DNA from 3 places in the Pseudomonas sp. Marseille-Q7302 genome. Region 3 is predicted to be linked to each of the others. Evidence: riboswitches for the same ligand, from Rfam matches in the RefSeq annotation. Region 3 holds a riboswitch; each other region holds the start of a gene.

Region 1 (9,789 bases), 1.7 Mb from region 3:
AAGTCGAAGGCATACCCAACGTACCTGAGCGACCGGATCTAGCCATCGAGGCGGGTACCCAGTTGTGCGAACGACTGCTGGAGCCCTTGCAGGCGCGCTTCGGCCGGATCGCTATCCGTTCGGGATATCGCAGCGCGGCAGTCAATGCCAAGGGGGCGGAGAAAGGCAACCAGTACAACTGCGCCAGCAACGAGGCGAACGCTGCTCATCACATCTGGGACCTGCCGGATACGGACGGTTACCTGGGCGCCAGTGTGTGCATCGTGGTGCCGGCACTGCTAAAGGGCTTTGAGCAAGAAGAAAGTCCTTGGTACAAGGACTGGACGCCCCTCGCCTGGTGGATCCATGACCACCTGCCCTATAGCTCGCAAGAGTGGTTTCCCAAGCTCGCCGCTTTCAATCTGGGCTGGCGGGCGAATCCACAGGTAAGGCCATCCATTCGCACCTATGCCGCAAATCCTCATACAGGCGATCGCAAGGCGCTGGTCAAAGACGGCGTGCCTACTCTGTCACCTGCAGACCGACACGCCCGGGTAGAGGCTTGGCTAGAAAGCCTGGATTAAGCTCACTCTGGCGCTAGGCCCTGCGGCTAGCCTAGCGCCTAACCACTTTATTGCGCTTCAGGTCGCGTCGGCATGACTGACCACCCCCTTGATCAGCACCGCCAGGGCGGCGAGACCGGCCGGCAGGAGCAGCGCGGTGAGCACCTGGGTGAAGGTCCAGCCCAGGCCCAGCAGGGTCGCGCCCATCCAGGCACCGGTGATGGCGCCGAAGCGGCCGATGCCGAGCATCCAGGACACCCCGGTGGCGCGGCCATGGGTTGGGTAGTAGCGCGCTGCCAGCGACGGCATGGCCGACTGGGCACCGTTGATGCACATGCCGGCCACCAGCACCAGGGTGGCCACCAGGGCGACCTGGCCCAGGCTCTGGCCGACGCAGTAGGCGAAGATCCCGGCCAGGGCATAGAACAGGCCGATGACCTTGTGCGGGTTGAACCTGTCCATGGCCCAGCCGACGAACACCGCGCTGAGTACCCCGCCGAACTGGAACAGCGCGCCGATCAGGGCGGCCTGCTCCAGGCTGGCACCGGCGTCGCGCATCAGCGTCGGCAGCCAGCTGGTGAGCAGATAGACGATCACCAGGCCCATGAAATAGGTCAGCCACAGCAGCAGGGTGCCGGCGCTGTAGCTGCGGTTGAAAATCACCGCGAAGACGTTGCCGGTCTTGACCGACTTTTGCTCGGGCACCATGAAGTGCCGTGCTTCGGCGGCTTCGCGACCGATGGGCGCCAGTACCCGGCGGATGCGCTCGGCGCTCTTGCCGTGCACCACCAGGTAGCGCGCCGATTCCGGCAGCCAGAGCAGCAGCACCACGGCCAGCGCCAGGGGCAGTACCCCGCCCAGCACCAGCAGGCTGTGCCAGCCATAGGCCGGGATCATCCAGGCCGAGACGAAGCCGCCGCCGGCCATGCCCAGGTTGAAGCCGCAGAACATGCTGGTCACCAGCAGCGACTTGAGGCGTTCCGGGGTGTACTCCGAGAGCAGCGTGGTGGCGTTGGGCATGGCGGCGCCGAGGCCCAACCCGGTGAGGAATCTCAGGATCACCAGCTGTTCGAGGTTGGCGCTGAAGGCCGACAGCAGGCTGAAGCCGCCAAAGAGGAAGGTGGCGACCACCAGCACGCCCTTGCGGCCGAAGCGGTCGGCCAGCGGACCGGAGCCCAGGGCGCCAAAGACCATGCCACCCAGGGCGGCGCTCATCACCGGGCCGAGGCTGGCCCGCGGAATGCCCCACTCCACCGACAGCGCCGGGGCGATGAAACCCATGGCAGCGGTGTCCAGGCCATCGAGGAAGACGATCAGAAAGCACAGGGCGACGATGCGCCACTGGTAGGCGGACAGTGCCTGGCGATTGATGAACTGCTGGACGTCCAGGGTGCCGGCTGTCGCCGTGGCCGGATGGTCGGCCAGGGGCACGGCGCCTGCGAGGGTTTGCGTCATGGTGGTCTGCTCGTGTTGTTGTTATCGGCGTAGTGCGCCACTGCGCCGACGTTAAGCCCAACCCCGAACAGCTGACAATTCGATTATCGGAGACATGGCCGATAATCGACCGGATTCGCTAGTGAAACAGCCGAGTACTCAATTCCTGGCTGGCTGCCAGCAGCACCGGCAGGAACCGCGTCTCCAGCTCCTGGCGGCTGACCCGGCTGGCGTGGGTGCCGACGTTGAGTGCCGCCAGTACCTGGCCAGCGGCGTCGCGCAAGGGTACCGCCAGGGACCTCAGGCCCACTTCCAGTTCCTGGTCGACGATCACGTAGCCCTGCTGACGTACCTGGCCCAGGCACTCGATGAGCGCCGGTGGCTGGTAGAGGGTGCGGCTGGTCTTGGCCTGCAGATCGGCGTGCTCCAGATAGTCGTGCAGCGCCGCATCGTCAAGGGCGGCGAGCAGGATGCGGCCCATGGAGGTGCAATAGGCCGGCAGCCGGCTGCCGACGCTGAGGTCCACCGAGATCAGCCGCTGCGGCGTGGCCGAGCGGGCGATGTAGAGGATCTCGTCGCCCTCCAGGGTGGCCATGGAGCAGGCTTCATGCAGCTGCTCGCTCAGGCGGTCGAGCACCGGCTGGGCGGTGACCGCCAGCGGCGTGGACGACAGATAGGCGTGCCCCAGGGTCAGCACCTTGGGCAGCAGCGAATAGGTGCGACCGTCGGTGGTGACGTAGCCGAGCTTCATCAGGGTGTGCAGGCAGCGGCGCACGGCGGCGCGAGGGATCTCGGTGCGATGGCTGATCTGGGCGATGGTCAGCTGGCGCTTGCGTTCCTGGAAGGCATGGATGACCGCGAGGCCGCGGGCCAGGGAGGTCATGAAATTCGGGTCGCCGGTAAAGGCTTCGATGCGCTTGGCTGGTGAGGCGATGATGGGCGGCGCGGCCAGCGGCGGCAGGCCCGTGGCGTGAGCGGTGCGGTTATCGTCCATCGAACCGGTCCTCGGCAGGCTTTTGATCGATTATCGAGCGAGGGGGCGATTATCGCAATCGCATTTCTTCTCGCCCCCGCAGACGAAAGCGCTCGTCCAGAGGCATGCTGAGGCTTCACGCCAGCCGCCTGGATGCCTGTCGATGAAAACCCTGGAAGATCATCTCAGCCACTACGCAAGCTACCACCGCGATCCGCGCAACATCGCCAGCCACTTCCCCGGCATCCTGCTGATCATGCTGGCGGTGGCCATCCTGCTGTCCCGCCCCGTATTCACGCTCGCTGGCTGGCCACTGTCCCCTGCACTGCCGGTCGCTGGCGCGGTGGCGATCTTCTATCTGCGCCTGGATCGGCCGCTGGGGCTGCTGATGAGCGGCCTGCTCGGTCTTGCCATTTGGCTGGGTGCCGCGCTGGCAGCCCAGGCCACGGGCGTCTGGCTGACCTGGGGGCTGGGTCTGTTCCTGGTCGGCTGGGCGATCCAGTTCGTCGGCCACCACTACGAGGGACGCAAGCCGGCCTTTTTCGACGATATCGCCGGCCTAGCCATCGGCCCGCTGTTCATCGTCGCGGAACTGGTGTTCCTGCTGGGCGGGCGCCCGGCGCTGCGGCGGGTGATCGAAGAGCGGGCCGGCCCGGTGCGGCGGCGTCAGGCCAGTCGATAGCGGATCGTCGGCCGATCATCGGGGCCGTCCAGCGCCACCTGCGCCCTTACCCCCCAGACCTGCTGGATCAGCTCGGCCGTCAGCACCTCGGCAGGCGCGCCTTCGGCCACCAGCTGGCCGTCTTTGAGCACCGCCAGGCGGTCGCAGAACAACGCGGCGAGGTTCAGGTCGTGGATGGCCAGCACGCAGGTGGCCGGCAGCCGGCGCACCAGGTCGAGGATCTCCAGCTGGTGCTGGATATCGAGGTGGTTGGTGGGTTCGTCCAGCAGGAGTTCGCTGGGTTGCTGGGCCAGGGCGCGAGCGATCTGGGCGCGCTGGCGTTCGCCACCGGAGAGGCTGTGCCAGCGGCGGGCAGCCTTGTCGACCAGGCCTACCTGGGCCAGGGCCCGCTGGCAGACCTCGGCATCGCGGGCGCTCCAGGCATCGAGCAGGCCCCGATGGGGCGTACGGCCCAGGCGCACCACCTCGGCTACCGAGAGATCAGCTTCGGTACCGGCCTGCTGCTCCACCAGGGCTACCCGGCGCGCCAGGTCGCGCCGGCGCAGGTCCTGCAGGGGCGTCTCGTCGAGGCTGACCCTGCCCTCCTCCGGCCGGCGCAGCCCGGCCAGCAGCCGCAGCAGGCTGGACTTGCCCGAGCCGTTGGGGCCGAGCAGCCCGAGCACCCCACCGGGCGGTACCGCCAGCGTGACCCCGCGGAGGATCGGCTGGCCGCCGGCGCTCCAGGCGACGTCGCGCGCGGCGAGACTCATCGGACCTCCCGTGCGCGATAGAGGATGAAGGCGAAGGCCGGCGCGCCGACCAGGGCGGTGACCACGCCGATGGGCAGGGTCTGCTTGGCCACCAGGGTACGGGCGACGATGTCGGCCAGCACCATGAACAGGGCGCCGATCAGGGCGCAGGTCGGCAGCAGGCGCCCATGCCCCGGACCGACCAGAAAGCGCGCCACATGGGGGATCACCAGGCCGACGAAGCCCACCGCGCCCACCAGGCTAACCAGGCAGGCGGTGATCAGGCCGGTGACCGCCAGCAACAGGAGACGCAGCGGTCCCACTGCCACGCCAAGGCTGGCGGCGGCGTCTTCGCCAAAGGCGAAGGCATCCAACGCCCGGGCACAGGCCAGGCACACCAGCAGCCCGGCGAGCACCACCCCGGCGGCCAGCCAGACGTCTGGCCAGCGCACCCCGGCCAGGCTGCCGAGCAGCCAGAACATGACGCTGCGCGCCTGCTCGGCATTGGCTGCGGTGGCAACGATATAGGCGGTCAGGGCATTGAACAGCTGGGAAGCGGCCACTCCGGCGAGGATGATGCGGGTGCTGCCACCGCCGCCCAGAAACGGCAACACCACGGCGAAGGCCAGCACCGCGCCGAGAAAGGCGCCGAGCGAGACCCCGAGCACCCCGCCGCCGACGCCCAGCAGCATTACCAGCACCGCGCCGGTGGAGGCCCCCGCCGAAAGCCCCAGCACATAGGGTTCGGCCAGGGCGTTGCGCAACAGCGCCTGGAGAATGGCGCCGGAGACCGCCAGGCCCGCGCCACAGCAGGCCGCCACCAGGGCACGACTGAGGCGGTACTCCCAGACGATGCCCTGGACAATGCGCTCCACCGGATAGGGCCCCAGGCCGAGGCCGTTGGCGATGGCCTGCAGGCTGGTCAGGGGCGCGATCGGCATCTCGCCGAAGGACGCCGCCAGCACCACGCTCGCCGCCAGCGCCAGCACGGCGGCCAGGCCCAGCAGCCAGCGCCAGGGCCGGGCCCCTTCGGCTGCCAGGGGCAGGCTCATGGTTGCGGCTTGGCTAGGTCGGCGGCCAGGGTCTCGACGCTGTCCACCACCCGCAACGAGGGATTGAGGGTCGGGGCGTCCACCACCAGCAGGTGGTTCTCGCGCACGGCGCGCAATTCGCGGGTCAGGGGGTCGCTGCGCAGGAAGGCCAGCTTCTTGTCGACGTCATCGGCAGGATAGAGACGGCGGTCCATGCGCGCCACGACGATATAGTCAGGGTCCAGACTGGCGATGCGCTCCCAGCTCACCGCCGGCCATTCCTCGGCGCTGTCGACCACGTTGCGCAGGCCCAAGGCGCGGGCGATCCAAGCGGGTGCGCCCAGGTTGCCAGCGACCCAGGGATCGCCTTCCAGGCGTGGACTGGAAAACCAGAACAGCACCGAACGCCCCTGGACCCCGGCCGCCTTGGCCTGCTCGCCAGCGGCGGCGATGCGGTGATCCAGCTCGGCAACCAACTGCTTGCCAACCGGCTGCACATCGAGAATGGCCGCCAGTTCCTGGGCCTCGCGGGTCACCAGGTTCATGTCGAAGGGCGCGCTGCGGCTGCCGTCGCTGTTGGAATCAGCGGTCACCGCCTTGCCCTCGCAATCGCTGGGCGCCACATAAGCGGCGATACCCAGCTTGGCGAAGCGGGGGAAGTCCGCCACCTCGCCGCCGGGTCCGACGTGATAGGTGTACTGCGCCGCCACCAGGTCCGGCCGGGTACCGACCACGGCTTCGAAGCTGGGAGCGTTGTCGGCCAGGCGCGGAATGCCCTTGCCCTCCTCCTGCAGGTCTTTCGGCAGGCCGCCGAACCAGACCCCGGTACCCACCAGGCGCGAGCCCACGCCCAGGCGCAAGAGCAACTCGGTACTGGCCTGGCCCAGACTGACCAGGCGCTGGGGCGCGCGCTCGAAGACCAGGTCACGGCCGCAGTTGTGGATGGTCAGCGGATAGGTCGTGGCGGCCTGGGCGCTAAGGGCGGAAACGGATAGCAGGCCGGCGGCGAGCAGCGGTGAAAGACGGCGAAGCATGGACTCTCCTTGGGATGACGCGTCCCTTGTGGATGATGGATGTCCCCTGGCGAGGTCTGGCTCGCTTCTTACGAAGCTCACAGTGGCGCGACCGCGCCGGACTCTCACCGGCTTCCCGCCAGGGAATAGGAAGGGTCGCCGAGGGTGGGCCAGCGACGACCAGGATTCAAGCATTAAATGTTACTTTATAACAATTCCGGATCATACCAGCGCGGCGTATAGACCCATTCGCCGCCATCGGCCCGCGGAAAGCGCCGGGTATGGCTGGAGCCGAGGATCACCAGGGTGCGTGAATCCACCATGTCGCTGCGCAGGGCGCCGAGGCTGGTGTATTCGAGCCCCCCGCCGGGACGGCCGACATCGCGGCCGAGGATCACCGGGGTGGTCGCCGAACGGCAGCTGCGCAGCACGTCCAGCGCGCGCTCCAGCTGGTGCGGGCGAGCCTTGGAGATGGGGTTGTAGAAGGCCATGGCCAGGTCCGCTGCCGCGGCCTGGCGCAGGCGCTGCTCGATCACCGCCCAGGGCTTGAGGTTGTCGGACAGGGAGATCAGGCAGAAGTCGTGGCCCAGGGGCGCCCCGGCCAGGGCAGCGCTGGCCATGGCCGCGGTGATGCCCGGCAGGATCTCCAGCTCCACCGCCGCCCAGCGCGGATCATCGGCGCCTTCCAGCACCTCCAGCACCGCGGCGGCCATGGCGAAGACACCCGGATCGCCGGACGACACCATGACTACCTGGCGCCCGCTGGCAGCCAGCTCGAAGGCATGGCGGGCACGCTGCAATTCTTCACGGTTGTCGCTGGCGTGGGCCAGCTGGTCCGGACGCAAGGGACCGGCCATTTGCACGTAGGTGGCGTAGCCGAGTACGTCCTGGGCCTGGTCCAGAGCGCGGCGCACCACCGGTGCCATGAGCTCGGCCGCGCCCGGGCCGAGGCCCACCACGCTGAGGCGGCCACGGCGCTGGCCGAGGTTCTCGGCGTCCAGGGGCCGGTCATGCAGGTGCAGGGCGATGCCCCGCTCCTGGGCCCGTTCCACCGTCGTCAGGGCGAAGTCCGGCGTGTTGGCGTCGACGAATCTCAACGGCACATCCAGCGCCTGGCTGAGCTCGACCAGGCCGGGCGCGGCCATGTCTTCCGCCCGCGCCAGCAGCACCGCCACGGCACCTGGCGCATAGCCGGTGCTGGCAAGCAGTTCGGTGACGGCGGCGGCGCTGGCATCGGCGCGTACCGCCACCAGCACGGCGCGGGGATGGATGAGCAGGGTGTGGTCATCGGCACTGGCCAGCGGCGAGACCAGGATGCGCTGGTGCGCAGCGGGGTCGCGGGCCAGGGGCACCTCATCCAGCCAGGGCGCCTCGCCTTCGATGCGTACCGGGGCGCCGGCCAGCAGATCGGCCACCCGGTGCTTGGCCACGTCGACGTCGGCCAGGGCATAGCCGGCCGGTGGATCGAGCAGGCAGGTGCCGAATCTCAGCTCACCACTGGTGGTGATGGCCGGGACCACGTCCAGCAAGGTACCCAGCTGGCGAGCCAGGCGATTGGCGCCGGCCAGGCCGCCCAACAGCGGCACCACGGCGCTGCCGTCCTCGGCCACCGCCAGTACCGGCGGCTCGGCGGTCTTGTCGTCCAGTAGGGGCGCCAGGGTGCGGATGACGATGCCGGCGGCGCAGAGCACCAGCAGCGGCCGCTGCTGGCGATAGAGGTCGCGCAGATGGTCGCCGAAAGCGGTGTAGGTCACGTCGCCCTTGACCCGCCCGGCCAGGCCGTGCACCAGGCTGCCCGGCAGGCCAGCCTGCAGGCGGCGGGCAGTGGCCAGGGCGCCGGGGCCGAGGATGACGATGGCCGGGCTCAACCCTTCCATTTCACCCCCGGTACCACCACCAGCGAGAAATACGGCGAGGCCATGGGGTCGACCTCGTCCAGCGCGACGATGCGCTGGTTGTCCATGGTGGCGCGTTCGATGTAGCGGGCGCGCTCGTCCAGGCCCAGGTCGCGCAACACCTGGCGCACCTTCTCGAAGTTGCGCCCGAGCTTCATCACCACGGCGGCGTCGGCGCTCGCGAGACGTGCCTTGAGCTCCTCGGCGGAGAGCACCCCGGAGAGCACCGTGAGGGTCTGGTTGCGATAGACCAGCGGCAGGCCGAGCATGGCGACACCGCCGAGCATGGAGCAGACCCCCGGCACCACCTGGGCCTCGTAGCGCTCGGCCAGGCGGTCGTGCAGGTACATGTAGGAGCCGTAGAAGAAGGGATCGCCTTCACAGATCACCGCCACGTCACGGCCGGCGTCCAGATGGTCGGCCACCTGGGCGGCGGCGGTGTCGTAGAAGTCGGCAATCACCGTCTCGTAGGACAGCGGCGGCGCCAGCTTCTCGGTGGTCACCGGATAGACCAGCGGCAGGCGTTGCTGGCCGTCCAGCAGATAGCCCTCGATGACGCCATAGGCATTGCCGCCCTGGCCCGCGTTGGCCTTGGCCTTGGCGACGAAATAGGCCACCACCGGCGCGCCCTGCAGGAGGCGCAGGGCCTTCAGGGTGATGAGTTCCGGATCGCCGGGGCCGACGCCCAGGCCGAGCAGGCGGCCGGCCATCACTCCACCTCCGTGGCCAGGGCATTGACCGCTGCCGCGGCCATGGCACTCCCGCCACGTCGGCCGCGCACGATGACGTAGGGCACGCCGCGACTGTCGGCGGCCAGGGCGTCCTTGGACTCCATGGCGCCGACGAAGCCCACCGGCATGCCGAGGATCAGCGCCGGCCTGGGCGCCCCGGCGTCGAGCATCTCCAGCAGATAGAACAGCGCCGTGGGGGCGTTGCCGATCACCACCACGCTGCCGGCCAGGTGCGGCCGCCAGCGCTCCAGGGCCACCGCCGAGCGGGTGTTGCCCTGGGCCACGGCCAGTTCGCGGATGCCCTCGTCGTGCAGGGTGCAGATCACCTGATTGGCGGCCGGCAGCCGGGTGCGGGTGACGCCCTCGGCGACCATGCGCGCATCGCAGAGGATGGGCGCGCCGGCCGCCAGGGCCGCGCGACCGGCCGCGCCGGCGCCCGGGGAAAAGGCCAGGTCCTGGACCACGTCGACCATGCCGCAGGCGTGGATCACCCGCACGGCGAGCTTTTCCAGGTCGGCGGGGATGGCCGAGAGATCGGCCTCGGCGCGGATGGTGGCGAAGGATTGGCGATAGATCGCCTGGCCGTCGCGTTCGTATTCAAGCATCACTAGGACTCCGGGCCAGCCAGGCGGCGGCCTCGTCGAGGGACAGATGGGTGGCGCGCCGTCGGCCCGGGCCGGGCTGGGTAGCGTCGCGCACGAAGAGGTCATAGCGGCCGGAGGCCACGGCCAGCAGGGTATGGGGGGCCTGTCCGGCCAGG
Region 2 (9,789 bases), 890 kb from region 3:
CTCCCGACTGACGAGGTAGCCGACCCGGCGCCGCGCCTCGGGCAGGTTGTTGCGTTGCAGGGCACGTGCCACCGGCTCGGCGTGCTCGCCCAGGCTGCGCAGTCCCACCGCCAGATACAGTGCCAGAGGCTGGATGATCCAGGCCAGCCAGCCGATCTGGCAGAGCAAGGCGGTGAGCAGCACCCAGGGCAGCACGGCCAGGCTCCAGGCCATCACCCCATGACTGCGCCAGCCACGGCCACCGGGGTTGAAGCGCGCTTCGAGGCTGTCGGCGTAGCGGCCGAACAGCACCAGGGGATGGGCCCGCCGGGGTTCGCCGAGCAGCAGGTCGAGCAGCATGCCGCCGACGACCGCGAAGGCCAGCATCATGGCTTCTGGCCCCAACGATTCTCGAAGACCAGTTCTTCCAGCGGGCGGCCCTGACGCCAGCCCTCCTCCTCCAGCATGGGTCGCGGATAGAAGGCTTCCACCGGCCCCAGGCAGAGGATGGCCGCTGGCTGGGACCCCTCGGGCATCTCCAGCAGGGTGCGCACCGCTTCCGGGTCGAACAGCGAGACCCAACCCATGCCCAGGCCTTCGCAACGCGCGGCCAGCCAGAGATTCTGGATGGCGCAGGAGAGCGAGGCCAGGTCCATCTCCGGCAGGGTACGGCGGCCGAAGATATGGGCTTCGCGCCCGTCCATCAGGGCAGCGACCAGCACCTCGGCGCAGTCGAGAATGCCCTGCACCTTGAGCTTCATGAAGTCATCGCTGCGCTCGCCGAGGGCTTCGGCGGTGGCGCAGCGCTCTTCCTCCACCAGCTCGTGCAGGCGCTGGCGCAAGACCGGATCGCTGATGCGCAGAAAGCGCCAGGGCTGCATCAGCCCGACGCTGGGGGCCTGGTGGGCGGCACCCAGCAGGCGGGCCAGTTGTTCGGGAGGCACCTCGCCACCGCAGAAATGGCGCATGTCGCGGCGCTCGGCGATGGCTCGGTAGACGGCGGCTTGTTCGGCAGGGGTATAGGGTGTCGTGGTCACGGCTTGAACATCGCGGCGGCCGCGGCGGGTGCCGACGGCATGTAGAAGTGAATATAGCTGGCGGTGAGGCGACCGTCTCGATAGACCGCCTCGGCCACCGCCTTACCATTGGGGCACAGACCCCGCGCCCAGGGTGCCTCGGGCGACTCCAGCGCGGAATGATGGTAGGTGTGGCCGCGCAAGGTGCCCTGCGCGAACTCCACCGACTGCAGGGCCAGGGCGGTCAGCCGGGCCTGCATCCGTGCGCTGCCCGGCAAGAGACCGAGCATGGCGGCGGACTCACCGGCCTTGTCGGTCAGCTCCTGAAGCAGATAGAGCATGCCACCGCACTCGGCGAGGATCGGCTTGCCGGCGGCATGGTGAGCGCGAATGGCAGCGCGCATGCCAAGGTTATTGGACAGCGCCTGCAGGTGCAGCTCGGGATAGCCGCCCGGCAGATAGAGGCTGTCCGCTTCCGGCAGCGTCGAGTCGGCGAGCACGGAAAAGAATTGCAGCTCGGCGCCCAGGGCGCGCAGCAAGTCCAGGTTGGCCTGGTAGAGAAACGCCAGGGCCGCATCGCGGGCCACGCCAATGCGCACCCCGGCCAGCAGCGGTTCGACCGGCGTCGGCTCCGGCGCGGCGAAGGCCACTGGCGGCGGCAATTCGATGTCGGAGCTGGCGGCCAGGGCATCGGCCGCCATGTCCAGGCGGCGATCCAGGTCGGTGACCTCGTCGGCCTGGATCAGCCCCAGGTGGCGACTGGGCAGCTCGATGCCGGCATCTCTTGGCAGGCTGCCAAAGAAGGTCATGCCCTCCGGCAGGCTGCCGCGGATCAGCTGCGTCTGCCGCGGGCTGCCACTGCGATTGGCCAGCACACCGGCGAACGGCAGGCTCGGCCGATAGTGGGCCAGGCCATAGGCCAGGGCACCAAAGGTCTGCGCCAGGCCCGCGGCGTCGATCACCCCCAGCACCGGTACGCCGAAGCGCTCGGCCAGGTCCGCCGCCGACGGCTGCCCGTCGAACAGCCCCATGACGCCTTCGATGAGGATGAGGTCCGCCTCCGCCGCCGCTTCCCACAGCAGGCGCCGACTCTCGGCCTCGCCGATCATCCACAGATCGAGCTGGTAGACCGGGGCGCCACTGGCACGGGCGAGGATCATCGGATCGAGAAAATCCGGGCCGCACTTGAACACCCGCACCCGCCGACCCTGGCGTGCATGCAACCGGGCCAGGGCGGCGGTGACGCTGGTCTTGCCCTGACCGGAGGCCGGGGCGGCGATCAGCAGCGCCGGGCAGTGCCGCGGTTCGCCTACCATTCGATGCCCTGCTGGGCGCGGACGCCGGCCTGGAAGGCATGCTTGACCAGACTCATGTCGGTCACGGTGTCGGCGGCTTCGATCAGGGCCGGCGGCGCGCCGCGGCCAGTCACCACCACATGCTGGTGCGCCGGGCGCCCGGCGAGATCGGCCAGCACCTGGTCGACCTCCAGATAGCCATGCTTGAAGGCGATGTTGAGTTCGTCTAGCAGCACCAGGCCGATGGCCGGATCGCGCAAGAGCTCCACTGCCACCGCCCAGGCCGCGGCCGCCGACTGCAGGTCGCGGGCACGATCCTGGGTGTCCCAGGTGAAACCCTCGCCCATGACGTGGTAACGCACCTCGTCGGGGAAGCGCCTGAAGAAGAGTTGCTCGCCGGTGTCGCGGCGGCCCTTGATGAATTGCACCACGCCGACCTGCATGCCGTGGCCGAGGGCGCGTGCCGCCATGCCGAAGGCGGAGCTGCTCTTGCCCTTGCCGATGCCGGTGTGCACCAGCAGCAGGCCGCGTTCGTCCTGGGCATCGGCGATCCGGGCGTCGATCACCGCCTTCTTGCGCACCATGCGCGCGCGATGGCGCTCGTCACGCTCGGGGCTGTTCGAATCAGGGGTGTCGGTCATGGCGGTTCTCCGGGTGCGGGCGCGACGGAGAAACGGGCAGAGACGCCGCCCGCGCAAGGCAGGTGGCGACGCCGCACGACGCCCTCCGCATCGCCGAGATGAACGCAAGCGTGGCCGGTCTCCGGGCTGGTGAGTCGATACCCTCGGGCACCCGCTGCGCCCCTTCCCGGCCGGGGCCAGTGGGTCTCGCGCAGCTGCTACTCAACTACCGTTGCGGGGGCAGCGCCGGCTCGACCGGCTTCCCTGTTTCACCCCGGCTCAAACGGGGCACCACGTGCAAGGGCGCAGGGTACGGACTACCCGAGAGAGCGTCAATCGATCGCGCGGGCCGAACTCGGCGGCCGGCGGCCGGGTCCACCCTTAGCACCCCACTGCCAGGAGATACCCATGACCGAATCCTCCCTCGCTGCCTGCATCAAGGCCTGCCTCGACTGCGCGGCCGCGTGCGAAACCTGCGCCAGCGCCTGTCTGGGTGAAGCCAATCTGGACATGATGCGCGATTGCGTGCGCCTGGATCGTGACTGCGCCGACGCCTGCCGTCTGGCCGCCACTTTCATGCAGCGCGGCAGCGATCGCCTGGCCGAAGCCTGTGCCCTCTGCGTGGCGACCTGCCGCGCCTGCGCCGCCGAATGCGGCAAGCACAAGGCCGACCACTGCCAGGCTTGCGCCCAGGCCTGTGAAGCCTGCGCCGATGCCTGCGCAGCCATGGCCGCCTGAGCCCCTTACCGCGTTGATACCCGCCCGATCCGGTCCGGCCGCTGACGCAGCGCCGGATGCAGGGCGGTGCCCAGGCCCGGTGCGGTTGGCGGTAGCAGCCAGCCCTGCTCCAGTACCGGCAGCTCGGTGACCAGCTCACGATAGAAGCCCGCCAGATAGGCTCGCACCACTTCCTGAAAGATGGCATTGGCTGAGGCCAACCCCAGATGCAGCGAGGCCATCAGCACCACCGGTCCGGTGCAATCGTGCGGGGCGATGGGCTTCTGATAGGCCTCGGCCAAGGTGGCGATCTTGCGTGCCTCGCTCAACCCACCGCACCAGGACAGGTCCACCATCACATAGTCCAGCGCATCGGCCGCCAGCAGATCGCGGAAGGCACCGCGCATCGCCAGGGTCTCGCTGCCGCAGACCGGAATGCCCGCCAGCCGCCGGAAATCCGCCAACCCCTGAACGTGATCCATCTTGATCGGATCTTCCGCCCAGAAGATGTTGTAGTCCTTGAGTGCTCGGGCGATCTGCAGGGCGCAGGTCGGATTCCACAAGGAATGGAATTCGCACATCACCTCGATGCCATCGCCGACCGCCTCCCTGATGCGCGCAAAGGGCTCCAGACCCTGGCGCAAGTCGGTGCTGGATAGATACTGGCCGCCACTGGCCAGGGCGAAGGCATCGAAGGGCCAGATCTTCATGGCGGCAAACCCTTCGTCCATCAGGCTCTGGGCCAGTTCGCCCGGGTTTTCCACCGCCGCCACCTGATCATCGTAGCGACCGGCCACGCGGGCCTCGCCCTTGGCGATCAGCCGGCGCTGCTCACCACCGGTATTGAAGTTGGGACTGGCGCAGGTGTTGTAGGCGCGCATCCGCTCATGGACCTGGCCACCCAGCAGCTGATGGATCGGCACGCCCATAGCCTGGCCGAACAGGTCCCAGAGGGCGATATCCAGCGCCGAAGCCGCTCGGGTTTCCACGCCGCTGCCGTTGAAGCCCAGATAGCCACGCAGCAGCGCCCGGCTGTGGGCTTCGATCTGCAGGGGATCGCGACCCAATAGCAGTGGCGCGCAAAGCGAGTGTATCTGCGCCTCCACCGCTTCGGCGCCGCGAAAGGTCTCACCCAGACCGACCAGGCCACTGTCGGTGTGGATCTCCACCCAGAGCAGATTGGGCAGTTGCGTGAGCCTCATGGTTTCAATGCGAGTGATGCGCACGGCGCCTCCTCTAGCGAGGTCCGTGGACCTGATTGAGCAGCGTTTCGCCCCGACGCAGGCGTTCGATGTTGGCGGCGATGAAGGCATAGCGGCGCGCGAACAGCCCGTGGGTCCAACCCGAGACATGCGGCGTGCAGACGGCATTGGGCAGTTCTTCGAAGCGATGCCGTGCGGGTGCCACGAGATCGCCTTCGCCACTGGGGTAGCGGTACCAGACGTCCAGGTACGCCTTGGCGATGCGCCGGTCGGCGAGCGCCTGATAGAGGGCGGCTTCTTCCACCACCGCCGCCCGTGCCAGGTTCAGCAGCACGGCCTCCGGCCGCATGGCGGCGAACTGGGCAGCGCCGAAACAGCCCCGGGTGGTCTCGTCCAGCGGACAGGCCAGCACTACGTAATCGGCCAGGCCCAGAGCCTCGTTCAGCGCCTCGGGCGCAAGGGCAGCATCGGCCCCGGCGGGCACCCGGCCGTCGCGGGCACTACGGGTGATGGCCAGGATGCGCATGCCGAAGGCCCGCGCCCGCTGCGCCACCGCCTGGCCGATCCTGCCGAAACCCAGGATCGCCAGGGTCCTGCCCTGCAACTCACCACGCGGCTGGCGCCCCAGATAGGCATGGGTCCAACGCTCGCTGGCGAAGGCCGCCTGGGCCTCACCCAGGCGCACCTCATGATCCAGCAGGCAGGCCAGGGCGTATTCGGCCATGGGAATCTCGTGCTCGAAGACGTTGCAGACGCGACAGTCCGCTGCCAGCACTCCGAAATCGATGCCATCTAGACCAGCGCCAGGTACCTGCAGCAGCCGTACCCTGGGCGCCCGCGTTGAACGCTGCAGACGCATGGCGACCAGAACATCGGCGTCCTCGATTCGCTCGTCCCAGGTGGCTGACTTATGGGCTTCCCGCGGCAAGGTAATAAAGGTGGCCGGGCCGACCAGGTCCCTGGCAAGCGCCTCCTGGTGCGTGGCGGCTTCACCAATCATCACGATCTTCATCCGGCTCCTCCTCTGCTGAGCGAAAATGGTACCGCTACCATTTCAATCACCCTAGCGCCCAACAAGTCGTCTGACAACCGCCACCTGTCCTTAGGCGCTACCGCGCTCGATCCACTCGACACCCAGGTCGCGCTGCTGTGGCTCTCCATCACTACCCGCCAGACGGGCCAACAACAATTCCGCTGCCGTGTGCCCCAAGGCCGTGGCATCCACCCGTATCGTGGTCAAGGCAGGCAGGGTATGGGCCGCGAAGGCCATGTCGCCGAAACCGATCACCGCCACGTCGCCGGGCACCGCCAGCCCCTGCGCCAGGGCCTCGGTCAGCACGCCATGGGCCAGGGTGTCGGAGGTGCAGACCACGAGCAGCGGCCGCACCTTGGTTTGGGCGAGCAGCTGGCACAGGGCTTGGCGCCCCTGCTCCAGGCTGGGCAGGCCGGTGAATAGCGCCGGCGCCGTCTCGGCGATGCCGAGGGTGGCCAGGGCCCGACTCAGGCACAGACGTCGCCGGGTACCGCGGGGGTCGTCCACCGCCACCTGGGCGACCTGGGCATAACCACCAGCGTTAGCCCGCTCGGCCAGCAGCGCGCCCACTGCCTCATGGTCAAACCCCACCCCCTGATCGATGGGCTCCGCGCTGAGATCCCAGGTCTCCACCACCGGTACGCCCGCCGCCTGGAGCCGGGCACGGCTGGCCGGCGTGTGATCAACGCCGGTCAGGATCAGGCCATCCGGCCGCCGGCTGAGAATGGTCGCCAGCAGCGCCTCTTCATGCTCGGGATCGTGGCCAGTGACGCCCAGCAACACCTGATACCCGGCCTGAGCCAGTCGCTCGGCCACCGCCTGGTAGCTGTCGGCGAACAGCGGATTGGTCAGCATGGGCACCAGCACCGCCACCAATCGACTGCGATTGGAGGCCAAGGCCCCAGCCACCAGGTTGGGCATGTAGCCGCTTGCTGCTATGGCGGCCAGTACCCGCTCACGGGTGGCCGCCTTGACGCTTGCGGGCGCGTTCACCACCCGCGAGACGGTGATCGGTGCGACGCCGGCCAGGCTGGCCACGTCGCGGATGGTCACGCTACCGGAGCGGCTTCTCGTCTTGCCCGTCATCCTTCCACCCCTGCGCGCTCTGGTCGCAGCCAAAACCGTCATGCTAACCGCCCCTCCCGGCGGTCACCATTGGCATTACCGACCAACGCCAGGGATAATGCCTGCCCTTTCATCGATATCCAGGCCTTCGCCATGACCGATACCAACCAAGATCCCCGTTTGAGCCGCATGAAGCGTCGCCTGCGCAAGAAGCAGTACCTGGGCGAGTTCCAGGAGCTTGCCTTCGAAATCAAGGTGAGCTTCAAGAACGAACTCAGCGAAGACGATCTGGACACCTTCCTGGGTGACTTCATCGACTACGTCGAAGAGCGCAAGCTGGACTACATCGGCGGTTTCGACAACGCCTGGGTCGAAGGCACCATCATGGCCAACAAGCGCTACACCTCGCCCACCGAGGAAGACCGTACCGCCCTGCTGGACTGGCTCAAGGCCCGCGCCGAAGTCGGCGAAGCCAACGCCTCCGACCTGCATGACGCCTGGCACCACGACGGCGAAGTCTAAAAGAGGGTTCAAGGCTGCTGCGCGTGGCTGGCAGGCCTTGAACTAGCCTTTAGACAGTATTGCTGGATAGCTTGGCGCCCGTTGCGGTCGTAAAGGGGAATCCGTTGGAAACCAGGTCCTCATGACGACCCTTCTGCAAATCTCCGATACTCACTTCGGCACCGAGCAACCTGCCGTGGTCGCGGCCCTGGAAGCCCATGTCCGCGAACACGGCGCCGATGTCCTCATCCTCTCGGGGGACATCACCCAGCGCGCCCGGCGCGAGCAATTCGCCGCCGCCAAGGTGTTCGTCGAACGCCTGGAAAGCTACGGCATCCCACGCACCCTGGTGATCCCGGGCAACCACGACCTGCCGTTGTACAACGTCTTCGCCCGTTTCCTGACGCCCTATGGCAACTATCGCCGCCATTTCGGTGGGGATCTGGAGCCCAGTTTCGAGAACGACGAGCTGCTGCTGGTGGGCCTCAACACCACCGCTCCGCAGCGCCACAAGGACGGTGCGGTGAGCACCGCACAGATCGAGCGCGTGGCCGAGCGCCTGCGCCGCGCCGGGCCGGACAAGCTGCGCATCGTCATCGCCCATCAGCCCTTTGGCGCCCTCGAACTCAGCGACCTCAGCAACCTGCAGCATAACGCCGACCACGCCCTCGCCACCTGGGCCGATGCCGGTCTGGACCTGGTGATGGGTGGCCACATCCACCTGCCCTATGTGCTGCCGCTGAGCCGGCAATACCCCACCCTGCCCCGCGAGGTCTGGATCGTCCAGGCCGGCACCGCCCTCTCCTCTCGGGTGCGCGGTACCTCGCCCAATTCCTTCAATCGCCTGCTGGTCGGTGAAGGCGCCGAAAAAACCGCCGAGGTGGAGCGCTGGGATTTCCAGGGCGATCGCTTCGTCGTGGGTGAACGCCACGACCTGCGCTGGCAGGCCGCTCAGGACGCCCTGGCGGAGACCTGAGGCCGGCAGCAGGGGCGCCAATGCGCGCTCCTGCGCACTTCCGGCAACGGAAATTGATTCAAGCTGTTGAAGCGGCTGGCAGACTCAGGGCGCCGCGTAGTCTTAGGACTTTCCGGCAAGAGTGGCCCTCATGGAATCTCTCACGCAATCGCTGCTTGGCTTCATCGAAACCCATCAGGCCTGGGCGCCGCTGATCGTCGGCCTGCTCGCCTTTGGCGAATCCCTGGTGCTGCTGGGCGTCTTCATTCCGGCTACGGCGCTGATGCTGGTGGTCGGCGGCCTGGCTGGCTCAGGGGTCCTCTCGCCAGTGCCGCTGGTGCTGGCCGCCATCGTTGGCGCGATCCTTGGCGACATCTGCTCCTACATCATCGGCCGTTGGCTCGGGCCCAGCATCGTCCACCGGCCGCCCTTCCGCCGCTATCGCAAGCAGGTAGCCAAGACCCGGCTGTTCTTCCGCCGCTACGGCTTCTTCGCGGTGTTCGGCGGCCGCTTCCTGACCATGATCCGCAACACCGTGCCCCTGGTGGCCGGGATGATGGCCATGAACCAGCTGCGCTTTCAGTCGGCCAACGTGCTGTCCGCCATCGTCTGGGCGCCCTTGATGATGAGTCCGGGTTACCTGGCCGCCAAGGGCGCCCACCAATTCAGCTTCGCCGGCAACGAGCCCCTGTGGATCGGCGCCGCGGTGGTGGCCCTGCTGGGCGCCGGTGGCGTGCTGTTTTTCAAGCAGCGCCTGAAACGCGCCTAACCGCGAGCGGCCAGCGCGGCGTGCAGGCGCTCGCGGTTCAAGGGCACCTCGCGCAGGCGCAGACCGGTCGCCGCGGCGACGGCATTGGCGATGGCCGCGGGGATGGCGGCAGTGGTGGCCTCCCCGGCGCCCACCGCCGGCTCCTCTGGCCGATCGATCAGCTCCAGTTCCAGCTCGGGCAACTCATCGAAGGTCAGCGGCGGATAGGCGCCCCACTCCAGGCTCGTCACCCCCTGGTAATCAAAGCGCACCGCCTGCTTGAGGGTCCGGGCGATGCCTTGCACCACGCAGCCCTCCAGTTGATTGCGCAAGCCGTCCGGGTTGACGATCAGACCGCAATCATGGGCCACCACCACCCGAGTGATCCGGATACCCGTGGCCTCGCTCACTGTCACCTCGACCACCGCGGCCACATAGGCGTTCTCGTTTTCGTAGCGCAGGAAGGCCAGACCCTGACCTTTCGCGGGGGCACCGTCCCAGGCCTTTTCCTGCGGGGCCGGCGGTTGCCACCCGGCCTTGGCGCTAGCGGCTTGTAGCACCGCCCGCGCCCGCGGGTCCTGCAGATAGCGCAGGCGGAATTCCAGCGGATCGACCCCGGCCCCCAGGGCCAACTCATCCATGAAGGATTCATTGGCGA
Region 3 (9,789 bases):
CGGCAAGCTCGGCGACGTCAAGCAGCACTGGCCGACCCTGGCCGATACCCTGGCCACCCTGAAGGGCGCCAAGGCCTGGATCAGCCTGGCGCACCCCCTGGCGTATGGCTTCACGCGCACCAAGCTGCGCAAGCTGATCGGCGAATTCGTCACCGGTGGCGGCCATGCCATCGAGGTGGTCAACGGCATACAGCCGGCCGAGCAGGTCGGCACCCTGGCAATTCTGGCGCGGGAATTTGGTCTGATGGTGAGTGCGGGCAGCGATTTCCATGCGCCAGCCGATTGGTCGGACCTGGGCATGTACCGTCCGTTGCCCGAAGATCTGCCGCCCCTCTGGGCGCGCTTCAGTCAACCGCTGTACCCTCAGAATCGGGAACCCCAATGAGCCAGTTCATCGAGATTCATCCGCAGAATCCCCAGCCGCGGCTGATTCGTCAGGCCGTGGAAATCATCCAGTCCGGTGGTGTCATCGCCTATCCCACCGATTCGTCCTATGCGCTGGGCTGCCGAATCGGCGAGAAGAGTGCCGTGGAGCGGATTCGCCGCATCCGCCAGCTCGACGACAAGCACAACTTCACCCTGGTGTGCTGCGATCTCTCGGAGCTCGGCATCTATGCCAAGGTGGATACCAGCGCTTTCCGCCTGCTCAAGGCCTATACGCCCGGGCCCTATACCTTCATCCTCAACGCTACCCGCGAGGTGCCGCGGATGCTGCTGCATCCCAAGCGGCGCACCATTGGTGTTCGGGTGCCCCAGCATCCCATCACCCTGGCGCTGCTGGAAGCGCTGGGCGAGCCGCTGATGAGCGTGAGCCTGATTCTTCCCGGGGATGAGGACGCCCTCGGCGATGCCTGGGAAATCCGCGAGCGCCTCGACCACTTCGTCGACCTGGTGATCGAAGGCGGACCCGGTGGCTTGCAGCCGTCCACCGTTATCAGCCTGGCCGACGACGAGCCCGAGGTGATCCGTGTCGGTGCCGGTGATCCCACGCCCTTCATGATCGAAGCATGAGCGAGGCCCTGGATCCCCAGCTGCTCGAACCCGAGCAGCTGCGCCTGGCGCTGGTGTATGGCGAGGCCTTCACCGAGCTGCCCCAGGACCTCTATATCCCGCCGGATGCGCTGGAGGTCTTTCTCGAAGCCTTCGAAGGTCCGCTGGACCTGCTGCTCTATCTGATCCGCAAGCAGAACATCGACATCCTCGACATCCCCGTCGCCGAGATTACCCGGCAGTACATGAGCTATGTCGAGTTGATGAAGGCGGTGCAGCTGGAACTGGCCGCCGAGTACCTGCTGATGGCAGCCATGCTGGCGGAGATCAAGTCGCGCATGCTGTTGCCCCGTGCCGAAGGCCTGGAAGCCGAGGAAGAGGATCCGCGCGCCGAACTGATTCGCCGGCTGCAGGAGTACGAACGCTTCAAGAAGGCCGCCGAGGATCTCGATGACCTGCCGCGCGAGGGGCGTAACTTCGTGGTACCCACTTTGCCGGCGCCCGAGGCGCGTGCGCGCAAACTGTTGCCCGAGGTCGAACTGGGCGAGCTGCTGCTGGCCATGGGCGAGGTGCTGCGCCGGGCGGATCTCTTCGAGAGCCACCAGGTGACCCGTGAGGTGCTGTCTACCCGCGAGCGGATGAGCCAGGTGCTGGAGCGACTCAAGGACGGCGCCTTCGTGCCCTTCGTCGCCCTGTTCACCCAGGAAGAAGGCCGTCTCGGTGTGGTGGTGACCTTCATGGCCATCCTCGAACTGGTCAAGGAATCCCTGGTGGAGCTGGTCCAGAACGAAGCCTTCAGCCCCATCCATGTCCGCGCCCGGATCAGTGGCGCCGACGCCGAAGTGGCGCCTCAGGAATAGGCCAGGGCCGCCGTGGCGGCCGCGCTCTTGCGCTTGCTCACGCGCAATCGGGCACCTTCGCCAGCCGCCCTCAATGCCGCGGCCTCGGCAATGCTCGAGCTACCGGTGTGTTCCAGCGCGACAACGCTGGGTGAAAGGACGCCGACCTGCTGGGCCAACTGCGCCGCCGTGAAACCGAGCAGTGGCAGGTGCCAGCGCTCGGCGAGGGCGCATAAGGCCCCTTCTTCCAGTCGACTTTCCACCGTGGCCAGGGCCGTCAGGGCGGTGATTTCGCACTCGGCTTCCTGCAACACCGACTGCGCCAGTTCGGCGAGTTCGTCCAGCGAGCAGCCCCGCCGACAGCCCAGGCCCAGAACCCGTTTCATGGGTGCGAAGCACCCTGACGGCGAAACAGCCAGCTGCAGGCCAGTCCCAGCAACAGCCAGAACGGCAGATTGCTCGCCAGCACGGCGATCTGGAAGTGCCGCTGCAGCTCGTGCGGTGCCAGGCTGGAATGCTCGATGGGCTGGGGCGCACCTAGCACATGCGGCAATACCAGCAGACCCAGAGCGATGATCTTGTAGCCGGGATGGCGGGCGAAGACCAGCAGGGCGAGGGCGGACGCGGTGGCCCCAGCGGTGCCGATCCACCAGGTTTGCCTTAGGGTCAGGTCGGCTGCGGCGGTCCCTGGCAGTTCCGGTGGCAGGCCGAGGCTGGGCGCGAGGCAGAAGGTGGCATAGCCAGCCAGTCCCCACAGCAGGCCCTGGTAGGTTCGGTGCGGCGTGCGCAGATTGAACAGGCCCGCCAGGACCAGGCCGAAGCCCACAGCCACCACCAGGTTGCCGCCAAAGGTGGCCAGGGTGCGTGGCCAGCCGTCTTCCGGCGACCAGGCTTCTGCGCCGTGCTCATGCTGCTCCGTCATGACCGGTGCCTCGACCTGTACCTCATAGGTTTCCGCCTGAAGGATGAGCGGGGTCAGCCAGAGGCTCTGCAGGACGCTCAGCAGAAGGGCGGCGAGCAGGCCGGCCACGCCGGCACTGAAGGCGATACGCTGAAACATGCCGATCTCCTCTTAGTGGCAGGGGAAGCCTTCGCTGTGGCGGGTGTCGTGGGCGCCGTTGTGCAGGGCCTCGACATGGGAAAAGCCGGCCAGGAACACCAGGCCCAGGCCAAACAGGCAGGCGAGCAGGGTGGCCGTCAGGCGTTGGGTGCGGGTACTGGTCTGGGGCAGGGCGGTGGTGGAGCGGGCAGCGGTCATGACGAGGCCTCGGAGTCGAAGCGGCAGGGACGCGCCTAGGCAGCGGGCCGGTAGGCAGCCGCCGTCCAGCACGACCGCCCACCGCGGGTTGCTTGAAAGCGACAGGCCGGTCTCCGGACTCACGAGGGTCTTGCGGGGGCGGGCTTGGCAGCGCTCGGCCCGGCGTTGTCGAATCCTTCTCCGCAAGGCTCATCTACACCCTGTAAATGACGCTTGCTACGAAGGTTTCGTCTTGCCGTGCGCGGGCTCGCTCAAGATCGCATTCCCGTACGACTACCAGGATCGCCTTCCCCAAGCTTGCCGGCCGGGTGGCATCGTGATCCTGCGCTCGTCTACCGTTGCGGGGGCAGTGCCGGACTTGGACCGGCTTCCCGTTTCACCGCGACCCATGGCGGAGTCGCGACACCTGAAGCAGGGTCGAGCAGACCACGCGGGTCGTCCGACGGTCAAGCCTGTCCGATTGACACCCCGGCGGGGCACTCGTAGCCTGTCGGGCTTCGAGGTGCTCTTGTCCGCAAGAGCTTGAAAGGGAACGCGGTGCGACACCGCGGCTGCCCCCGCAACTGTAAGCGGCATCTTCAGCCTCTCCACAGAGCCTGTTCATAATGTGCTGCGCGTCGATCAACTGCGTTGAAGATGCTTTCGGAATGCTCATTTACCATTCGTAAACTCGAGCGCGAGTCCGATCCGCTTCCTTAAGCATCTTCGCCTTGTTTGACTCTAGCTCGCGAAATCATGAACAAGCTCTAAGGCCACTGCTCACGCGGGAAGGCCGGAGTCGGGCGCCGTGAGCCAGGAGACCTGCCTCGCTAGTTTTCCATACGCAACCGGGCGGGGTGATCCGGGCTGCCACCAGGGCCTCGCCAGCGTGCGAGCGTCCGGCATGCCTGCCCGCCTTTTCTCGCATTTCACCTAAGGGCAGCCCATGAAAACCCTGGCCAAGACCCCCGTCACCATCGTCACCGGCTTCCTCGGCTCCGGCAAGACCACCCTGTTGCGCCACATGCTCGACCATGCCGAAGGCCGCCGCATCGCGGTGATCGTCAATGAATTCGGCGAACTGGGCATCGACGGGGAGATCCTCCGTCAGTGCAGCATCGGCTGCACCGAAGAAGAAGCCCAGGGTCGAGTCTTCGAACTGGCCAACGGCTGCCTCTGCTGCACCGTGCAGGAAGAATTCTTCCCGGTCATGAAGGAGCTGGTGGCGCGTCGTGGCGACATCGACCACATCCTCATCGAGACCAGCGGCCTGGCCTTGCCCAAGCCGCTGGTGCAGGCCTTCCAGTGGCCGGAGATCCGCAACGCCTGCACCGTGGACGCGGTGATCACCGTGGTCGACAGTCCGGCGGTGGCTGCCGGCACCTTCGCCGCCCACCCCGAGCAGGTGGACGTCCAGCGCCGCCAGGATCCCAACCTGGACCACGAGTCGCCGCTGCATGAGCTGTTCGAAGACCAGCTGGCCAGCGCCGACCTGGTGATCCTCAACAAGGCCGACGGCCTGGATGCCGAGGCGCTGGCCCGGGTCCGCGCCGAGGTGACCGAGGAATTGCCGCCGGCGGTCAAGGTGGTGGAAGCCAGTCGCGGCGTGCTGCCGTTGTCGGTGCTGCTGGGGCTGCAGGCCGAGTCCGAGGCCCATATCGACAGCCGTCCGACCCACCACGACCTCGAGGGGCATGAAGACCACGATCATGACGAATTCGACTCCTTTGGTGTCGAATTGCCCGAGGTCGCCGAAGCAACCCTGCTGGCAGCGCTGACCGAGGTGGTCAAGCGCCATGGCGTGCTGCGGGTGAAGGGCTTCGCCGCCATTGCCGGCAAGCCGCTGCGCCTGCTGGTACAGGGAGTCGGCACCCGTTTCGACAAGCATTTCGACCGGGCCTGGCAGGCGGCGGAACCCCGTCGCACTCAACTGGTGCTGATCGGCCAGGAGCTGGACCAGGCGGCGATCACCGCTCAGCTGCGCGCTGCGGTGGCCTGAACCTAGATGCATCTGCTGCGTACCCAGCCGGGCGGTTTCGTCCCGGACGATGGCATTGCCCACCTGGCGCAGACGCCGGGTGAAATCGTCGTCCTCTGCAGTGGCGACTCGCATCTGGCGCTCCTGGCCGAGGCCACCCGCACTCTGGATGACGGCTATCCCAGCCTGCGCCTGGCCAACCCCATGCAGCTGCAAAACCACGCCTCGGTGGATCTCTATGTCGAGGAGGTGCTGAGCCAGGCGCGGGTGGTGTTCATCTCCCTGCACGGCGGCCAGGGGTATTGGCGCTATGGCATGGAACGTCTCGCCGAGCTGGCCGCACGGGGTCTGACCCTGATCGCGGTACCGGGTTGCGATCGCCCTGATCCGGAGCTGATGGCCCTGGGTACGGTCGCGCCCGAGCTGGCCGATCGATTGTGGCGCTATCTGCGCCAAGGCGGTCTGACGAATGCCCGGGATTTTCTCCATTGCCTGGCCGCCGAATGCCTGGGTGCCAGCTACACTCACGAGGCGCCACGAGAATTACCGCGCGTGGCGGTGTACCAGCCCGAAGGCCTTGGCCTCGATGGCTGGCGCCAACGCTGGCAGCCGGATTGGCCGACGGCGGCGCTATTGTTCTATCGCACCCATCTGCAGTCGGCCAACACGGCTTTCGTTGATGTCTTCTGCCAGCAACTGCAGGCCCAGCGACTGAATCCGCTGCCTATCGCCGTGGCCAGTCTCAAGGAATCCGCTTGCCTGACGGAAGTGGAGCGGCTGGTGGATGAGACCGGTACCGCGCTGATCCTCAATACCACCGGCTTCGCTCAATCCAGTCCGGAGCGGCCTAACCTGGCTCCTTTCCGCCGACCGGTGCCGGTGCTCCAGGCCATCTGTGCCCAGGACAACCGCGAGCGCTGGCTGGAGAATCCCCAGGGCCTGGGCGCCCGCGACCTGGCCATGCACATCGCCCTGCCAGAGCTGGATGGGCGCATCATCACCCGGCCGATCAGCTTCAAGGGTCTGGCCTGGCGCTGCGAGCGCAGCCAGAGCGACGTGGTCAACTACCAGGCCGACGAGGAGCGCATGACCTTCGTCGCCCGCCTGGCGCGCAACTGGGTCGAGTTGGCGCGGCGCCCGCCGGCGGACAAGCGCATCGCCCTGATCCTGGCCAATTATCCGACCCGCGATGGTCGCATCGGCAACGGCGTAGGCCTGGATACCCCGGCGGCGGCCCTCAAGGTGCTGGAGGCCTTGCAGGCGGCCGGCTACCCGGTGGCCAATCTGCCGGAGAGCGGTACTGCGCTGATCGAGCGCCTGCTCGGTGGCGTCACCAACGACAGTGCCCTGCGCGATCTGCGCCCAGCGTTGCAGAGCCTGGCGTTGGACGACTACCAGGCGTTATTTGGCCAGTTGCCGCCGAGCCTGCAGCAGGCGGTGACCGAGCGCTGGGGGCCGCCCGAGGCCGATCCCATGCAGCGGCGTGGCCGGCTGATGGTGGCCGGGGTGCGCTTCGGCCTGACCTTCGTCGGCATCCAGCCGGCCCGCGGCTATGACGTCGATCCCGCTGCGGTCTATCATGACCCGTCGCTGGTCCCGCCCCACGGCTACCTGGCCTTCTACTTCTGGCTGCGCGAGGCCTATGGGGCGCAGGCGGTGGTCCACCTGGGCAAGCACGGCAACCTGGAATGGCTGCCGGGCAAGGGCGTGGGCATGTCGCAGGAGTGTTGGCCGGACGCCATCCTCGGGCCGCTGCCCAACGTCTATCCCTTCATCGTCAACGATCCGGGCGAGGGTGCTCAGGCCAAGCGTCGTACCCAGGCGGTGATCATCGATCACCTGATGCCGCCGCTGACCCGGGCCGAGAGCTATGGCCCGCTGCGTGACCTGGAACGCCTGGCCGACGAATACTACGACGCCAGCCTGCTGGATCTGCGCCGGGCCACCGAGCTGCGCGCCGAGATCCTGCAGCTGGTGCGCGAGACTGCCCTGGACCGCGAGCTGGGCTTGGTCATTACCGATGACCCCGACAGCTGGTTGCCGCAGCTGGACGCCTATCTCTGCGACCTCAAGGAATCCCAGATCCGCGATGGCCTGCACGTGTTCGGCGAATCCCCGACCGGCCAGCTGCGCCGCGACACCCTGGTGGCCCTGCTGCGCATTCCTCGCGGCGACGCCCAGGGCGGCAACGCCAGCCTGCTGCGTGCCCTGGCCAAGGATCTGCAGCTGGCGTTCGATCCTCTGGCCGCCGATCTTGGCGAGCCCTGGCAGGGCGACCGTCCGGCGTGCCTTGCCGCGCTTTCCGCGGAACCCTGGCGCACCCGGGGCGACACCCGCGAGCGTCTTGAGCTGCTCGCGCTCGCCCTGGTCGCCGCGATGGTGGATGGCGAACCACTGCCCTTGGCATTGGCCGACCTGCCGGCGACCCACCCGGTGCTGGAGCAGCTGGTCGCGCAGGTGGCACCGGCCCTGGATGGCTGTGGCCCTGCGGAAATCGGCGGCCTGCTGGCCGCTCTGGGCGGTCGCTTCGTCCCGGCCGGGCCCAGTGGGGCGCCGAGTCGCGGCCGACTGGACGTGCTGCCCACCGGGCGTAATTTCTTCTCCGTGGACGTGCGCAACCTGCCAAGCATGACGGCCTGGCGACTTGGCTGGCAGTCGGCCAACCTGCTGCTGGAGCGCCATCTACAGGAGGAGGGCGATCACCTGCGCCAGCTGGGCCTTTCCGTCTGGGGGACGGCGACCATGAGAACCGGCGGCGATGACATCGCCCAGGCCATGGCGCTGCTCGGCGTGCGCCCGGTGTGGCAGACCGGCAGCGCCCGGGTCGAAGACTTCGAGATCCTGCCACTGTCACTGCTGGATCGACCGCGGGTGGATGTCACCCTGCGTATCTCCGGCTTCTTCCGCGATGCCTTCGGTGGCCTGGTGCGGTTGTTCGATGCCGCGATCCAGGCTGTCGCCGCGCTGGACGAACCGGACGACCTCAATCCCCTGGCCGCCCAGGTGCGGCGGGAGCGGGCCGCGCTGGAAGCGGCCGGCATCGAGGCCGACCAGGCCCGGCGTCAGGCGGGCTGGCGCATCTTCGGCGCCCAGCCTGGGGCCTATGGCGCCGGTGTCCAGGGTGCGGTCGAGGAGCGCCAATGGCAGGACCGCAGCGAGCTGGCTACCGCTTATCTCAACTGGGGCGGCTATGCCTATGGCGCCGAGGACGAGGGCACTGCTGCGCGCGACGACTTCTCCCGGCGTCTGGGTCGCCTGCAGGCGGTGCTGCAGAATCAGGACAATCGCGAGCACGACCTGCTCGATTCCAACGACTACTACCAGTTCCAGGGTGGCATGCTGGCGGCTGCCGAGACCCTGAGCGGCCAGCGCCGCGCCAGCTACTTCGGCGACCATGCCCAGGCCGACCTGCCACGCATCCGCACCCTCAAGGAAGAACTGGGCCGGGTCGTGCGTTCGCGAGCGGCCAATCCCAAATGGATCGCCGGCATGAAGCGCCATGGCTACAAGGGCGCTTTCGAGATGGCTGCCACAGTGGACTATCTGTTCGGCTTTAGCGCCACCACCGAACTGGTGGAGGACCACCACTATCGGCAACTGGCCGATGCCTATCTGCTGGACGCCGATACCCGCGACTTCGTCGAGCGCCACAATCCCGAAGCCCTGCGCGACATGACCGAACGCCTGCTGGAAGCCCAGCAGCGCGGCCTCTGGCAGGAGCCAGGCGACTACCGTGAAGCCCTCGAACAGCTACTGATGGATATGGATGAAGCCTGAGATGACCGCTCCCGTCTTCCCCCTGGCCGCCGTGGTCGGCGCGGACGACCTGAAACTGGCGCTGTGCCTGAATGCCATCGACCCCCGGATTGGCGGGGTGCTGATCGAAGGGCCCCGCGGCATGGCCAAGTCGACCCTGGCGCGTGGTTTGGCGGATCTGCTCGGGGGTGGCCCCTTCGTCACTCTGCCGCTGGGCGCCAGTGAAGAGCGCATCGTCGGCACCCTGGATCTGAACGCCGCCCTCGGCGCGGGCCAGGCGCGCTTCGCGCCCGGGGTGCTGGCCGCCGCGGACGGGGGTGTGCTCTATGTCGACGAGGTCAATCTGCTGCCGGACCACCTAGTGGACCTGCTGCTGGACGTAGCCGCCAGCGGTCTCAACCGGATAGAGCGCGACGGCATCTCCCATGAACATGCTGCCCGTTTCCTGCTGGTAGGCACCATGAATCCAGAGGAGGGCGAGCTGCGTCCGCAGTTGCTCGACCGCTTCGGTTTCGCCCTGGCACTAGACAGCCGGCCGGCGCCGCGTGAACGCGCTGAGATCTTGCGTCGGCGACTGGCCTTCGATAGTGATCCCACGGCATTCGTCGCCCACTGGGAGCCTGATCAGGCGTGGTTGCGCGAACGTTGCGCCCAGGCCCGTGAGCGCCTGGCCAGCATTCCCCTGGATGATGCGGCCCTTGAGGCCATCACCTCGGGCTGCCACCAGGCTGGCGTCGATGGCCTGCGCGCCGACCTGGTCTGGCTGCGCGCCGCTCGAGCGCATGCCGCCTGGCGCGGCGCCATAGCGATAGAACACGCGGACATTACCGCCGTAGCCGACTTCGCCCTGCGCCATCGGCGCAGAGAGCCAGCGGATTCCGCTCAGACAATACCACCCCTGCAAAGTGAGTCACCTTCTTCCGCCACTCCTGAGCAGGGGATGGGTAACCAACAGGGACAGGGTGAAGGCGAGCCTGCGGGAGGTGAGG

Evidence for each region. Region 3 has a riboswitch for cobalamin ahead of cobW (cobalamin biosynthesis protein CobW). Riboswitches for the same ligand answer to the same signal wherever they lie in the genome.
Region 1: it holds a riboswitch for cobalamin, as region 3 does, so the genes downstream of both, ACWPW1_RS20220 (ABC transporter substrate-binding protein) here and cobW (cobalamin biosynthesis protein CobW) in region 3, are expected to answer to the same signal.
Region 2: it holds a riboswitch for cobalamin, as region 3 does, so the genes downstream of both, cobO (cob(I)yrinic acid a,c-diamide adenosyltransferase) here and cobW (cobalamin biosynthesis protein CobW) in region 3, are expected to answer to the same signal.

What each region holds. Positions count from the first base shown of each region.
Region 1 is NZ_CBCOPK010000001.1:4,333,513-4,343,301, forward strand. It holds gene ACWPW1_RS20190 (peptidase M15) at 1-563, shown strand, start outside; gene ACWPW1_RS20195 (MFS transporter) at 621-1,997, opposite strand; gene ACWPW1_RS20200 (IclR family transcriptional regulator domain-containing protein) at 2,116-2,970, opposite strand; gene ACWPW1_RS20205 (Mpo1 family 2-hydroxy fatty acid dioxygenase) at 3,113-3,631, shown strand; gene ACWPW1_RS20210 (ABC transporter ATP-binding protein) at 3,616-4,380, opposite strand; gene ACWPW1_RS20215 (FecCD family ABC transporter permease) at 4,377-5,411, opposite strand; gene ACWPW1_RS20220 (ABC transporter substrate-binding protein) at 5,408-6,424, opposite strand; cobalamin riboswitch at 6,456-6,603, opposite strand; gene cobJ (precorrin-3B C(17)-methyltransferase) at 6,610-8,280, opposite strand; gene ACWPW1_RS20230 (precorrin-2 C(20)-methyltransferase) at 8,268-9,008, opposite strand; gene ACWPW1_RS20235 (precorrin-8X methylmutase) at 9,008-9,634, opposite strand; gene cobG (precorrin-3B synthase) at 9,627-9,789, opposite strand, start outside.
Region 2 is NZ_CBCOPK010000001.1:1,695,209-1,704,997, reverse strand. It holds gene cbiB (adenosylcobinamide-phosphate synthase CbiB) at 1-369, opposite strand, end outside; gene bluB (5,6-dimethylbenzimidazole synthase) at 366-1,016, opposite strand; gene ACWPW1_RS07810 (cobyrinate a,c-diamide synthase) at 1,013-2,311, opposite strand; gene cobO (cob(I)yrinic acid a,c-diamide adenosyltransferase) at 2,305-2,931, opposite strand; cobalamin riboswitch at 3,027-3,221, opposite strand; gene ACWPW1_RS07800 (four-helix bundle copper-binding protein) at 3,319-3,648, shown strand; gene ACWPW1_RS07795 (mandelate racemase/muconate lactonizing enzyme family protein) at 3,654-4,853, opposite strand; gene ACWPW1_RS07790 (2-hydroxyacid dehydrogenase) at 4,864-5,841, opposite strand; gene ACWPW1_RS07785 (LacI family DNA-binding transcriptional regulator) at 5,932-6,948, opposite strand; gene ACWPW1_RS07780 (YggL 50S ribosome-binding family protein) at 7,081-7,449, shown strand; gene ACWPW1_RS07775 (metallophosphoesterase family protein) at 7,571-8,404, shown strand; gene ACWPW1_RS07770 (DedA family protein) at 8,535-9,152, shown strand; gene ACWPW1_RS07765 (molybdopterin cofactor-binding domain-containing protein) at 9,149-9,789, opposite strand, start outside.
Region 3 is NZ_CBCOPK010000001.1:2,583,949-2,593,737, reverse strand. It holds gene ACWPW1_RS12180 (PHP domain-containing protein) at 1-385, shown strand, start outside; gene ACWPW1_RS12175 (L-threonylcarbamoyladenylate synthase) at 382-1,011, shown strand; gene ACWPW1_RS12170 (segregation and condensation protein A) at 1,122-1,850, shown strand; gene ACWPW1_RS12165 (cobalamin biosynthesis protein) at 1,841-2,215, opposite strand; gene ACWPW1_RS12160 (CbtA family protein) at 2,212-2,889, opposite strand; gene ACWPW1_RS12155 (CbtB domain-containing protein) at 2,902-3,087, opposite strand; cobalamin riboswitch at 3,175-3,512, opposite strand; cobalamin riboswitch at 3,571-3,910, shown strand; gene cobW (cobalamin biosynthesis protein CobW) at 4,013-5,065, shown strand; gene cobN (cobaltochelatase subunit CobN) at 5,072-8,821, shown strand; gene ACWPW1_RS12140 (ATP-binding protein) at 8,823-9,789, shown strand, end outside.